2 regions of the Paenibacillus sp. Z6-24 genome follow, and region 1 is predicted to be linked to the other one. Evidence: predicted binding sites of a transcription regulator. Region 1 holds the regulator's gene; the other holds the start of a gene.
The links. The regulator CtsR, encoded in region 1, represses protease genes until heat stress. The targets are predictions, from matches to a motif close to ATGGTCAATAAAGGTCAAACA.
Positions count from the first base shown of each region.

Region 2: the regulator CtsR is predicted to act here: its motif matches at 5,226-5,246, upstream of clpP (ATP-dependent Clp endopeptidase proteolytic subunit ClpP).

Region 1 is NZ_CP096398.1:766,642-774,178, reverse strand. Features, by position in the region: gene clpC (ATP-dependent protease ATP-binding subunit ClpC) at 1-1,285, opposite strand, end outside; gene M1D61_RS03295 (protein arginine kinase) at 1,305-2,378, opposite strand; gene M1D61_RS03290 (UvrB/UvrC motif-containing protein) at 2,392-2,916, opposite strand; gene M1D61_RS03285 (CtsR family transcriptional regulator) at 2,942-3,400, opposite strand; gene serS (serine--tRNA ligase) at 4,016-5,311, shown strand; gene M1D61_RS03275 (carbohydrate ABC transporter permease) at 5,436-6,326, opposite strand; gene M1D61_RS03270 (carbohydrate ABC transporter permease) at 6,341-7,219, opposite strand; gene M1D61_RS03265 (extracellular solute-binding protein) at 7,359-7,537, opposite strand, start outside.
Region 2 is NZ_CP096398.1:4,910,166-4,917,702, reverse strand. Features, by position in the region: gene whiA (DNA-binding protein WhiA) at 1-779, shown strand, start outside; gene M1D61_RS21240 (HPr family phosphocarrier protein) at 931-1,200, shown strand; gene M1D61_RS21235 (stalk domain-containing protein) at 1,314-1,781, opposite strand; gene M1D61_RS21230 (SIMPL domain-containing protein) at 2,095-2,853, shown strand; gene M1D61_RS21225 (PdaC/SigV domain-containing protein) at 3,149-4,318, shown strand; gene clpP (ATP-dependent Clp endopeptidase proteolytic subunit ClpP) at 4,515-5,111, opposite strand; tRNA gene M1D61_RS21215 (tRNA-Arg) at 5,484-5,558, opposite strand; gene M1D61_RS21210 (sugar-binding transcriptional regulator) at 5,805-6,833, shown strand; gene gap (type I glyceraldehyde-3-phosphate dehydrogenase) at 7,004-7,537, shown strand, end outside.

The DNA of each region.
Region 1 (7,537 bases):
CGTCTTTTTCCTTGCGGATGTCTTCCAGACGGCTCTCCAGCTGCTTCAGATTAGGCGGTACGGTGTAAGAGTTCAGCCTTACTTTGGAACCCGCTTCATCAATCAGGTCAATCGCTTTATCCGGCAGGAAGCGGTCCGTAATATAACGGTCGGACAGCTTAACTGCCTGTTCGATCGCTTCATCCGTAATTTTCACGCGGTGATGGGCTTCATAACGATCACGCAGACCCATTAGGATCTGTACAGCTTCACTTGGAGAAGGCTGATCTACCGTGATTGGTTGGAAACGACGTTCCAGTGCCGCATCTTTTTCGATATATTTACGATATTCATCCAGTGTCGTTGCACCGATACATTGCAGCTCACCACGGGCCAGAGACGGTTTGAGGATGTTGGATGCATCAATTGCACCTTCCGCTCCACCGGCACCGATCAGTGTATGCAGCTCATCGATGAACAATACGATATTGCCTGCCTGGCGAATTTCATCCATGATTTTTTTGAGGCGGTCTTCGAACTCACCGCGGTATTTGGTTCCGGCTACGACAGAACCCATATCCAGCGTCATAACACGCTTGTCACGAAGTGTCTCCGGAATCTCGTTGTTGATAATTTTCTGGGCGAGACCTTCGGCGATGGCTGTTTTACCAACCCCCGGCTCACCGATCAGTACCGGATTGTTCTTGGTACGACGGCTCAGTACCTGAATAACACGCTCAATTTCCTTACTGCGGCCGATTACCGGATCCAGGTTGCTATCCTTGGCAATAGCCGTCAGATCGCGTGCCAGGCTGTCCAGTGTTGGTGTGCTGACGTTAGCCGGTGTGCCATGGTGGCTCGATACAGCTTCGTTGCTGCCGAGCAGCTGCAGTACCTGCTGGCGTGCCTTGTTCAGGCTGATACCCAGGTTATTGAGCACTCTGGCTGCGACGCCTTCACCTTCACGGATCAGACCGAGCAGAATATGCTCTGTACCTACATAGGTATGACCAAGCTTGCGCGCTTCGTCCATGGACAGCTCGATCACTTTTTTGGCGCGGGGCGTATAAGCAATATTAGTAGGCTGTTCCTGCCCTCTGCCAATCAAGGATTCCACTTCATCCTGAATTTTCTCAAGCCCAAGACCCAGACCGATCAGCGCTTTGGCGGCGATGCCTTCACCTTCACGAATCAATCCAAGCAAAATATGCTCTGTGCCGATGTTATTGTGACCGAGACGAACTGCTTCTTCCTGAGCCAAAGCCAGAACTTTTTGAGCTCGCTCCGTAAATCTACCAAACATCATATTCAAGCACCTCCACGGTTTAGTCTTCTACGTGTACATTACCCAATTTATCGCGGATCAGTTGCGCCCGGTACATATCGCGTTCTCCTGATCCCATTTTAACACCGAAGGTTTTCTGAAGGAAACCCGGTTGTGTCATAATCATTAACTCGTTCATCTGCGTAACCGATGTTTTATCAATCAGTCCGAGATCCACGCCAAGACGCACATCGGAGATCCGCTGAAAAGCTTCCTTGGAATCCATCATCGTTGCATAACACAGAATTCCGTAGGAACGCATAATCCGGTCGGTAATACGCAGTCTGGATTCGGTCAACAGACGACTGCGGGCATGCTGTTCATACTCGATGATCTGGAGTACAACGCTGCGCAGATTATCGATAATCTCTTCTTCAGACATCCCCAGTGTAATCTGGTTGGAAATCTGAAAAATATTACCGATCGCCTCACTGCCTTCACCATACAGCCCCCGTACGGCCAATCCGACCTGCGAGACCGCTGACAGGATGCGCCCCACCTGGTTCATAATGGCCAACGCCGGCAGATGCAGCATCACCGAAGCCCGCAGTCCTGTACCCATATTGGTAGGGCAGCTGGTCATGTATCCGCGGTGAGCATCAAACGCATAATTGACGGCCTTTTCAAAAGCATCATCGATCGCAGATGCACGCTCCCACGCTTCCTGAAGCTGAAATCCCGGATACAGACACTGAATCCGCAGATGGTCCTCTTCATTCAGCATGATGCTTACCGATTCATCCTCGGCCAGCAGCACCGCTCCTGCCCTGGAGTCATTAATAAGGCTCGGACTGATCAGATGCTTTTCCATCAGTACTTCCTTATCCACATCATCCAGTTCCTTGAGTACAATCGGCTCAAATGGGCCAACGCTCTGCACGGATTCGCTGCCTAAGGCTTCGATAAGCTGCCCCTGTACTTCCTCAGCCTGCTCGGCAGAAGCCACGATGGGAAACGGGTGCTGAACCAGATTACGGGCGATACGCACCCTGCTGCTGATGACAACATCCGAATGATCTCCGCCTTCTTTCATCCATTCACTCAAAGGCTTCTCGGTAAAACGGAGATTCGGCATACGGCATTCCTCCTTACAACTCCTGTGAAATTTGCTTTTCCAGTCCGCGGATCCGATCTCTCAGTTCTGCTGCCTGTTCAAATTCCTCATCAGCGATGCTTTGCTGCAGCTGCTGCTTGAGCTCATGCATCTGCTGTCTGATTTTGATCTGGACTCCGGCACGGCCAGGCAGTTTGCCGGTATGGGCGGTACTGCCGTGTACTCGCTTGAGCAGCGGGTCCAGCTTGTCATCAAATGTCTTGTAGCAGGAACTGCAGCCAAAGCGTCCCAGCTTGCGGAATTGCGTATAGGTCATTCCGCATTCCGGACATTGCAATTCCTGTACTGCCGGTCCGGGGACCTGCCCTTTGTTGCTGGAATCAAAGTCCATTAATCCGGACAGCAGATTGTGAATAGAAAATCCTCCGGATGTACCCGGAATCAATTCACCCTTTTCACGGGCACAATGTTCGCAAATATGAAATTCCGTTTTTTCCCCATTTACGATCTTGGTAAAATGAAGAGTAGCCGGTCTCTTTTGACATTCCTGACAGACCATCAAAATTACCCCCTTCGCCAGATGATCAGGATCCAAGCAGTGAAATCAGCATGGCCTTCATCATCCTTGCACGGACTTCATCCCGGTAGGGAAGATTAATTGAAATGACATCCCTGCATACGACAGAACGCATCAGCTCGGCTTCACGCTTGGAAATCAGCCTTGCTTCCAGCAGCTGGTAAATAAGCCCTTCTGCGGCTACCTGACTCATGTTCTGACCGATACTTTCGTGAATATGCGTATGGATCGTAGAATGACCGGGCAGTTCGATACGCCGTATGCGGATATATCCTCCGCCTCCCCGCTTGCTTTCGACGAGATACCCTTTTTCCAGGGTAAAGCGGGTACTGATTACATAATTGATCTGCGAAGGAACGCAGGAGAACTGGTCAGCCAGATCATTGCGCTGAATCTCGATCGCTCCTTCACCTTCCTGAAGTATCCGTTTTAAATATTGTTCGATAATGTCGGAGATATTACGCATTGTATCCTCCTCCATGTATAGTTAAACCTGCAAACATGAATTCGCCAATGATAATATCAAAGTCCACATAAATATCACTTAACCATAAATTTCATGGTCAGAAACGAACGTTCGTCATAAACTGTACGACATTCGGAACAGATCATTCCTTTGCAGGATCACATCCATTCTACAGGCAGATATATTATTGCAAATGTTCGCTGACTTTGACTTTCTTTGACTTTATAATATTATACCATAAAATCCCGTTTTGCCAATAGCAGACGGGAGATCTTTGCGGTTGTTTTATATGCCGTCTTGACGTTATTCCTTCCATCCAGTACACTAGCACAAATAAATATTATGAAACGGCCATTGAAAGGAATCCAACCTGGAGGCGTTCTCGTCAAGGAACAGCGGCAAGTGACAGACATAACGCTGTATCCCTAAGTTAAACGGTATTCGCCCGTTATCGCGAAACCTGAGCGGATCGGAGTCGGCATGTACTCCGGTCAAGTTGGGTGGCACCGCGAGCAGAACGCTCCTCGTCCCAAGTTGATGAGGAGCGTTCTTTGTGTTTTTTCAGAATCCCTGGCAGTGAACAGCACTTCCTATTTGAAAAGGAGCGAACCACCCATGCTGGATATTCAGTACATTCGACAAAATGCCGACACCCTTCAGGAAATTGCCAACAAAAAGCATATCCAAATCTCCATTGCAGAGCTGCTGGAACAGCATCAGCTGCGCAGCCGTACTCTGCAGGAGATGGAACAGCTGCGTCAGCAGCGCAACACACTCACCCGTCAGATTAGCGAGCAGATCCGTACATCGGCTGATACAGCCGAAGAGATGAAACAGCGGGTCAGGGATATTAACGTCCAGCTGCAGAAGCTGGAGCAGCAGGCCAGTCAGGTGCTTGAGAAATATGATGCTCTGATGGCGATCGTTCCCAATACGGTATCGCCGGATTCGCCGGATGGAGAGTCTGACGAAGATAACGTACTGCTGCGGCAGATCGGTGCGCCGCCGATCTTCGCTTTTCCTGCGAGGGATCATATCGAGCTGGGCGAACTGCACGACATGATCGACACTGCGCGCGGGGTCAAAGTCAGCGGCAGCCGTCATTATTATCTGAAAGGTAACGGTGTGCTGCTGCACCGTGCCGTCCAGCAGCTTGCCTTTGACCTGTTAATGGGCAAAGGATATACTCCGCTAGAAGTTCCTCTAATGGTTCGCGGCTCGGCTCTGCACCATACGGCCTTTTTCCCGCTGGGCAAGGATCAGACATTCCGGATCGGGCAGGAAGATCGCTGGCTCACCGGCACCTCCGAAGTGGCGCTTGTGTCGTATTATCAAAATGAGATTATTGATCTGGCGGAAGGTCCGATTCGTCTCGCTGCTGCCTCGCAGAGCTTTCGCAGTGAAGTAGGCTCGGCAGGACGGGATGTACGTGGATTGTACCGTGTGCATCAATTTGCCAAAGTCGAACAGGTTGTTCTTTGCGAAGCCGATCCCGAAGTCTCGGAACGTATTCATCGGGAAATTACAGCCAATGCAGAAGAACTGCTGCAGCTGCTGGAGCTGCCTTATCAGGTCGTAGCGGTATGCGTCGGCGATATGTCCCAAAAAACCTACAAACAGTATGATATCGAGACCTGGATGCCAGGACGGCAAGCATACGGGGAGACTCACTCTTCGTCAAATCTGCATGATTTCCAGGCTCGCCGCGCCAACATCCGCTATCGTACAGAAGCCGAAGAGCTGCAATTCTGTCATACGCTTAATAATACGGCAGTAGCGTCGCCGCGTATTCTGATTCCTCTGCTGGAGAACCATCAGCAGGAAGACGGCAGCATTTATATACCTGCCGCCCTGCGTCCTTATATGAACGGGATGAAGTTACTGACTGCCCCACCTGTCACGGTTAACTGAATAGAGCTTGGATAGTTTGCTTTGCCCTATTACACAGTGAATCCTATTGTACGTTTAAAAGGAGCCTCCATCAGGAAAGCTCCTTTTAAACGTATCTATCTACAACTGTCTACGAAATGAAATATCATCCTTTGACCGAACCGGCAGCCAGTCCTTCGACAATCCGGTTGCTCAGCAGCAAAAAGGCGATCAGTATGGGAAGAATACTAATCATCAATGTAGCCCCGATCGCTCCCCAATCCGTCAGATATTGCCCCACAAAATTATTCACCCCTACCGTCAGCGTTTTCCAGCGGTCCGAGCTGATAAATGTATTTACAAATACAAATTCATTCCAGTTATAAATCATATTGATAATCGCTGTCGTGGCAAGCACCGGCGTCGTCAGCGGCAGCACAATCCGGAAAAAGATCCGGTGCACCGAGCAGCCATCCATTACGCCCGCTTCCTCAATTTCACGTGGAATCGCCTGGTAAAACCCCAGCAAAATCATAATTGTCACCGGCAGGTTAAAAGCCGTATACGATAAAATGACCGAAAGCGGATTGTCAATTAGATGCACATGTTTAAAAAAGTTAAACAGCGGGATCAATGTGGAATGCAGCGGAATCATCAAGCCCACAATAAACAATCCCAGCACAAACTTGCTCCATTTCCAATACATTCTTGTAATCGCAAAAGTCACAAAGCTGGCCAGCACAATCGTTAATAGGACAGCCACCACGGTATACCAGACACTATTGAAAAAATACAGATTAATATGGCCCTGGCTCCATACTTTTGGATAATTGGACCATTGCGGATGCTGAGGCAGCGCAAATGGTGACATACCGAATACTTCCTGATTCGTTTTTAGTGAAAATAAAAGCAGCCAGAACAGCGGGTAGATCTGGATAACAGACAGTATTCCGAGTACCAGGTAGAGGATTCCAAACCCGAGACGGCTCCGCAATGATACTTTTGCCCGGATATCCGTAGTTGTACCGGACTGCTTATGTGCGGCAAACTCATTCATGATGTGATCCCCCCTCAGTATTGGACATCTTCGCCCGATGTGGTCAGTTTGCGGATCAGCCAGGTCATCAGCAGACAGATCAGCAGCAGGGCAAATCCGATCGCACTGCCATAGCCGAAATTGTATTTGCTGAACGCTTCACCATACATATAGGAGGCCATCACTTCACTCGCATGATTCGGCCCGCCGCCGGTCATCACAAAGATCAAATCAAAATACTTTAGGGAACCGACCAGCGCCAGTATAATCGTGACCTTGAATACCGGGGCAATCAGCGGCAATTTGATTCGGGTAGCTACCTGCCACGGTGTGGCTCCGTCGATCGTAGCGGCTTCCATCACTTCTTCCGGTACATTTTTGAGAGCAGCATAATAAATGATGATGTAAAATCCGGCATACTGCCATACAATCGGTACAAAGATGGCAAACAGTACAATATTCGGATCGGACAACCAGAGTGGCGGATTTTGTACACCCATGCTGATCAGCAGATGATTGATCATGCCATTGGATGGATCATAGATTTTGGACCATAGCTGGGCAATTGCTACCGAGGATAGCAGCATGGGAATCAGATAGATTTTGCGGAATAGATTGGCACCCTTGATCCGGCTCGCCAGCACCATCGATACGGCTAGATAGATCAGCAGACTGAGTGTTGAGCAGATGCCGAGCAGCACGGAATGATAGGTACTTTTCCAGAACATTGAATCATGAATGAGTTTGTTGTAATTGCCCAGCCCGATAAACTTCATCGGCGCAAAGCCTTTCCAGTCCATCATGCCATAGTAACCGGTAAGCACTAGGGGAATATAAATGATGACCAGAATCAGCAGCAGCGCCGGCAGGACGTACAGCGCAATCACACTCCTGTTGGACATGACAGCTTTCATAACCGTTCCTCCTCCTGAACATGGTGGAAGGCAGCTCAGACACCTTCCGCCAACCATCACAAATCACATATTGTACAGCCGGAAAAAAAACTTTGTGGATAGTGACCAATAATCAGCACTCACCATCATCGACACCGTGCTAATTGCTTTCTTCTGCCAGGGCAGCCGCGGTCTGCTGGACAAATTGCTGCGGTGTGATCTGTTTGCCAAACAGGGCAGCGATCAAGTCATGATGCAGTTCGGCCACATTTGGACTGGCCTGGGTGTCAAAATAAGTAGTGACGTTGGACGCGGTGCTCAGGTCTTTCAAAATCTCTA
Region 2 (7,537 bases), 930 kb from region 1:
CAAGACGGATTTATTCCCTGATTAAAAAGCATTTTGCTGTGCATACGGAGCTGCTTGTACGCAAAAAGATGCGGCTTAAAAAGAATAACGTATATATCGTTCGTATCCCTGCCGGGGTTCAGGCGATTCTGAGCAAGCTGACAATCGTTTCGGAAGGTTTTATGTTTACTCCGGGCATCAACAAGGATATGGTCAGTAAAAATTGCTGTAAACGGGCTTATCTACGTGGCGCTTTTATGGCTGGAGGGTCGGTTAACAATCCGGAAGGATCATCGTATCATCTGGAGATTGCTTCGATGTATGAGGAGCAGTGCCAGGCCCTGGTTGATCTGGCGAATGAATTCGAGCTGAATGCGCGCTGTATCGAGCGTAAAAAAGGCTTTATTTTATATATCAAAGAGGGCGAGAAAATTATCGAGTTCCTCAGCATTATCGGTGCACACCAGGCGCTGTTCAAGTTTGAGGACGTTCGGATTATGCGGGATATGCGCAACTCCGTGAACCGGATCGTCAACTGCGAGACCGCCAATCTCAACAAAACGATCGGTGCCGCTGTGCGTCAGATCGATAATATCCGTCTGATCCAGCGCCATCTGGGATTGGAACAGCTGCCGGACAAGCTGCGTGAAGTCGCAGAGATTCGTCTGGCTCACCCGGATATGAACCTCAAGGAAGTTGGCGAAATGCTCAAGGGCGGCGTCAGCAAATCCGGGGTCAATCACAGGCTTCGCAAAATTGACGAGCTGGCTGACCGTGTACGTAATGAGCACCTGGTCTAAAATATTATACCGACCAGGTAAGCTTTATTTTTTTCTGCTAAAGCGCATGTTATAATAATGTAGTATGATGAATATAGTGTTCATAAAATGGGTTTCAGTGTAGTAAACTAATAAATTGTAATGAATATGTATTATAGGGGGTAATAATCACATGATAAAACACCCGGTAGTGGTTCGTCTGAAAACGGGATTGCACGCACGACCTGCAGCATTGTTTGTACAGGAAGCGAATAAATACTCCGCGGAAATTTTCGTGGAAAAAGACGATAAAAAAGTAAATGCAAAAAGCATTATGGGCATTATGAGTCTGGCCATCAGTTCGGGTACTGAAGTATACATCAGCGCAGAGGGTGCGGACGCAGAATCGGCTGTAAACGCTTTAGTAGGACTGGTTAGCAAAGAAGAACTGGAAAACCAATAAAAAACCCCCCATCCACAGATGAGAGGTCGGCCGTCACAGATTATTGTGACGGTTTTTTGGTATGTCCGGTTAAGCCAAGTCGGCAATCAGGATAGTGCAGCAGCCCGGGAGACCTATTCGAAAAAGGCTCCTTTTTTGGCAAAGTTCAGTTTGAGTTGTACCGCATTCCATGAACTTTGATAGCCGAATCCATCACGCAGTACCGTAAACGGAATATACATCCGTCCGTTGACTACCTTTGCGCTCGGTCCATTCCATCGATGATTGTTCAGCCGCATAGTAACGCCGGAAGCGGTCATAATCATATCCAACTGGTCATCATTCTGCAGCAGTGTATATGTTTTAACGGCGGGTTCGTACCGCAGGGTGACTCCAAGTGAATCACGCAGGAGTACCACCGGAATCATTGTATTGCCATTAATCAACAGTCCGTTCTCCGGAAGGCGTGTACCATTCCATTCAAGCTTTACCTGGCGCGGCGGTGCAGCAGCAGATGCAGTAACAGGTTGACTCAGGGCGCTCAGCACCAGAATACCTGCCAGCAGCATAATGGAATTCCGCAGAAACTTGTTTTTGAACATGGTGACTCTCCCCTCTTTCTAGTAATCCCTGTCTCCTGTAATCCCTATCATTATGCGGAATCTCGAGGATGGGATTATATGAGATTATAAGTAAAATAACATAACTTGTCACGATGAAGCTGTATAAATTTCAACTCCTTTGCCAGCTGGAATAGCAATATACATAAAGAAAACGCTCGCGAGCTGCCCGAAGACTCTCGCCGGGTCAATTGCTGGTCATTTTAGCCACCAAGCTCCTCTCTACTATTTACCCAATGCAACATTCGCTTCAAAACATCCGTTTACTAAGTATGAACAAGAAAGGGTGAATATTATGAAAAAAAATCACTACATGGCTTCCTTGCTGTTAGCCGGAGCCGTATTTACAAGTATAGGCATGGGAGTCAGCCTGCCGGGTACCTCTACCGCTTATGCGGCAGAGACAACCTCCATAACAACGATGGCAGGTACAATTAACGTCAGCGGTAACGGCAAGTTATCCGTCAAACCGGATGTCGCTTACCTCTCGATCGGTGTGCAGACGACAGCTGCTACAGCAGCCAAGGCACAGGCCGCCAATGCCCAGAAGATGAGCAAATTGAACAATTTGCTGAAAAACAAATGGTCCATAGCAGCCAAGGATATAGAGAGCGTTCAATTCTATGTACAGCCGAACTACAGTTATAACGAGAAAGATCAGCAAAAAGTTACAGGCTATACGGCATATCATACGCTGCAGGTAACCTACCGCAATATGGATAAGCTCGGCGCATTGCTGGATGAAGCTTCAGCAGCCGGTGCAAACAATGTAGGTTCGGTAAGCTTCGATGTGGAGAATCCCAAAACCTATGAAGACCAGGTGATTCAAAAAGCGATGGAAGATGCTGCAGCCAAAGCAGGATCAATCGCTAAAGCGGCAAATCGTACATTGGGAGATCTGGTATCCGTAAGTGAAGCGGGTGTTGAAGCTCCACCGGTATATATGGCCCAGAGTGGTGCAACGGAATCTGCGCGTTCTGACAAACAGACTAAGATTGAACCGGGGACAGTGGAATTGAATATTAGTCTTAACGTTCAATATGCTATGAAATAAGCTGTGGATGCGAAAGGGTAAAATCGTCAGTATTGTAACTATTATACGGACTAATCCTCCCATCGTTTCAGTATAACGGAAGTTTATTAAACCGGCGATATGCCGAAAATAGAAACTTTTCTGCCGGACACCTGCATTCTTCCGGCAGGGAAGTTTGTTTACACTTTTATTACTTTTGATTCACAGCGCATGACTATGTTGTAAATCCTTGTTAAGTTGTTTGTAAATTCAAATGACCCGGTTATCGGTATACTAAACTTTGTTGCAATCGACCTATTTGAAGGAGAGATTAATTATGGACAAGCACCAGAACATGAAAAACACAACCTATCTCAAAAAACTATCAGCGATCGTATTGGCGACGAGCCTTACGGCTGCAGGAACAGCAGCCACGCTGCCGTTCACACAATCATCTGCGTACGCAGCCAGCACTTCCTCATCAGCCAAGTCCGTCATTAATGTACAGGTAGAAGGCAAAGCCATCTCCGCCAAAGGTATGCTGAGCAAATCGGGCAGCACACTGCTCCCGCTCAAAGACATAGCAAAAACGGTAGGTGCAACGATTACCTATGATTCCAAAGCACATACAGCAACCATTACCAAAGGCAAAAACAAGGTCAGCTATGACCTGAACGATCAAAACGGCGTATTTGTACGCCTGAATGGCAGTGCAGTGGGTGACAGCTATGATGCCAGTGTGATCAAAGGAACCACCTATGTAGCGATCAAGGCTGTTACAGAGCCATTTGGCTATCGTGCCCTGTGGAACAATGCCACACGCACCGTCAATGTAACTGCAGCAGGCATGAATGATGTGGAAGTGACCGGAACCAAGCTGGTTTCTTCCATTCAGAATAAATATACCAATGTAAATATTGTCTACCCGGTAGTATCCGGAGTGGAGAACAAAGCGGCTCAGACAGCAATCAACAAAGCGCTCAAAGCTCACTATGATACATTCCTGACCACCATGGAAAAACAGGTCAAAGAAGCAGGTGCGCCGACTAACAAGGATATGATTTATGAGATTGATGGCGGGTACAAAGTCACTTACAACCGCAACGGCGTAATCAGCTTCCTGCTGACCGATTATCAATATCTTGGCGGAGCACATGGAGACAACATACTGACCAGCATGACCTTCTCGCTCAAAGACGGTAAAGCGATCAAACTGGATGATCTGCTCAAGTCCAACAAGAATTACAGTCAGGACATCAAAAAACTGATCCAGGCTCATATCAAGAAAAATGCGAATACCGAAGGACTTTCCCTGGAGCAGTTCAACGATCTGAGCAAAAGCTCCAGTAAATATCTGGACAACTACTATCTGACTGATAGCGGTGTCACGATCTTCTTCCAAAAGTATGATATCGCCCCAGGTGCAGCAGGTAATCCGGAAGTGGAATTCACATTTAGTCAGCTGCTGAAATCAGGCACTAACCCGTTGTCTGCCTACCAATCCTGATCGTCCATCAGACAGACCAGCTCTGACATGCAAATATAATTTAAAGAACCTGTTCCTCATCGCAAAAAAAGGAACAGGTTCTTTGTCATGTTGATAGATCTATTTGTCATACCTTAACTGGCAGAGCTTTACTTAAGAAAAAAAAGCCTCCGGACGGATATCCGGAGGCTTGCTGCTATGCTGGCGTTCAGTCGGCTTAGATTCCTTGTGGAGGTGTTTTTTCAATAACTTTGTCGATCAGCCCGTATTCCTGAGCGTCGGCTGCAGTCATGAAATAGTCACGGTCGGTATCTTTTTCGATACGTTCCAGCGGCTGGCCTGTACGTTCAGCCAGAATTTTGTTCAGCTTGTCGCGCATTTTGAGGATGCGACGTGCACGGATCTCGATATCCGTTGCCTGACCTTGAGCACCACCCAGCGGCTGGTGAATCATCACTTCGCTGTTTGGCAGTGCAAAACGTTTGCCTTTGGCACCGGCGTTCAGCAGGAATGCACCCATACTTGCAGCCATACCTACACAGATTGTAGATACATCGGCTTTGATAAATTGCATTGTATCGTAAATAGCCATGCCTGCAGTAATGGAACCGCCTGGGCTGTTAATGTAGAGGTGGATGTCTTTCTCCGGGTCTTCAGCTTCCAGGAACAGCATCTGTGCAATAATTGCGTTAGCTACCATATCATTGACTTCGGAACCGAGGAAAATGATGCGGTCTTTCAGCAGACGGGAGTAAATGTCATAAGCACGTTCACCACGGCTGCTCTGTTCAACGACCATTGGGATATAACTCACTAGAAACCCTCCTTAGATTACAATCATAATAAGTGTGATTATATAGTGGATCATTACTTCAAACAACATGATTAATTCATTTGTTCTTACCACATTATAGGATAGTTCAAACCAAAAGTCAAAATTGGTCAAACTATTAGCTGTAAAAATGCCTGAAATGCTAAAAAATGGGTTAATGATGAAGGGGGCTGTTAGCTGTCAATCCAGGACAATAAATGTCCCACTTGCACATCAAAACAATATGCAGATACAAAAATAACCAGCCTAGGCTGGTTATACGTTCTATTACTCGGAAAAATTATGTAATTAATCATACGATAATATATATAGATTACGATGGAACTCTGAGTGTCTGCTGCAAAGGAAGTTAAATGGCGCGCCCGCCAAGAATCGAACTTGGATCTCAGGCTTCGGAGGCCTACGTCATATCCATTGGACCACGGGCGCAGATAAGCAACAGCAAGAATTAGTATAGATGAAATAAACCTAAAAAGCAAGCAGCGCTTTCATAATATTTATTAAGCCGACCTTCCATAATTAGTTGTCATAAAGACTTGCTTCCAAAGCGAAAATTGGTTAATATAGACGTGGGACTTAAAAAGTTATGCCGGGACATTTTGAGTCCATTATACTTAGCCTGATTCATTAAAATTCCAATTACACTGAGCGAGACAAGTTGCAGGAGTGGAAAGCATGCGAAAATTACTTGAAATACAAGAGCAGCTTCTGCCCGATCTTACTGAGGTACTGAAAAAGAGATACACCATCCTACATCAGGTTATGTTGACGGGGTTGGTGGGGCGAAGATCGCTCGCTACTTCCCTCAATATGACAGAACGGGTACTGCGAGCTGAGACCGACCTGCTCAAAACTCTGGGATTACTCGAGATCGAGAGTACAGGGATGAGAATCAGTGAAGCAGGCAGAGAGCTGCTTGAGCAACTTGAACCGATTATGGAAGAGTTGCTCGGATTGTCCGTATTGGAAGATCGCATCCGTGATGTGTATGGACTAAGACAGGTTGTTATTGTACCTGGAGACAGTGACACATCAGCCAGTACCAAGCAGAACCTTGGCCGAGCTGGCGCCAAAGCCCTGCTCAGTGTGATTCGTGAAAATGATATTGTGGCTGTAACCGGCGGCTTTACGCTTGCCGAAGTGGCAGAGCAGCTTAGCCCCACCTTTCCGGCACCTCTAAAGGATGCCTGGTTCGTACCGGCAAGAGGCGGACTGGGCGAGAACATGGAGTACCAGGCTAACTCCATCGTTTCTACTATGGCTAAGCGTGTAGGCGCGCAGTACCGGCTGCTGCATGTGCCTGATCTGCTGCGCAGAGATGCTTACGAGCTGCTGTATCAGGATCAGAATGTCCGTGAGATTGTCGATTTTATCCGGCGGGCGAGAATCATCATCCATGGCATCGGTGATGCGATGGAAATGGTGCGGCGACGGAGACTCGATTCACAGACGGTAGAGGAGATCCGCAGCGCTGGAGCCGTGGCCGAATCATTTGGTCATTATTTCAATGAAGATGGTCAGACCGTGCATCATATGCTGACACTCGGACTTCAGCTGGAGGATATCGCCAACGCCGAGGTCGTCATTGGAATAGCAGGCGGACGCAGCAAAGCAAAATCTATCCATGCTGTACTTAAATTCGGCCAGGAAGATATTCTGGTCATTGACGAAGCCGCTGCCAGAGAGATCGTTAAGGAGCTATAGTGGTTTCCTGATACGAATCAGTGCTATGCTTGTGACTGTGTCATGACATGCACTGCCTTATCCGGCAGCAGGCAGACAAGCTTCATCTTATTATCGTTGTCTTGACAGGCTCGAGAGGGTCATGTCTTGATTGAATAAATCATAAACTTATCTCTAGGAGGAATTAACTCATGGTTAAAGTTGGTATTAACGGTTTTGGACGTATCGGACGTCTTGCTTTCCGTCGTATTCAAGATGTAGCAGGTATCGAAGTAGTAGCAATCAACGATTTGACTGACGCTAAAATGCTGGCGCATCTTTTGAAATATGACACTACTCAAGGTAAATTCAACGGAGACGTTGAAGTACATGATGGTTTCTTCAAAGTAAACGGCAAAGAAGTTAAAGTTCTGGCTAACCGCAACCCTGAAGAACTGCCTTGGGGCGAGCTTGGCGTAGACATCGTACTGGAGTGCACAGGCTTCTTCACTACCAAAGAAAAAGCTGAGCTTCACCTGAAAGCAGGCGCTAAGCGCGTTGTTATCTCCGCTCCGGCAACTGGCGACATGAAAACAATCGTTTACAACGTAAACCACGAAATCCTGGATGGTACTGAAACAGTTATCTCCGGCGCATCTTGCACAACAAACTGCCTGGCACCTATGGCAAAAACGCTGCAAGACAAATTCGGCGTTGTTGAAGGTCTGATGACTACAATCCACGCT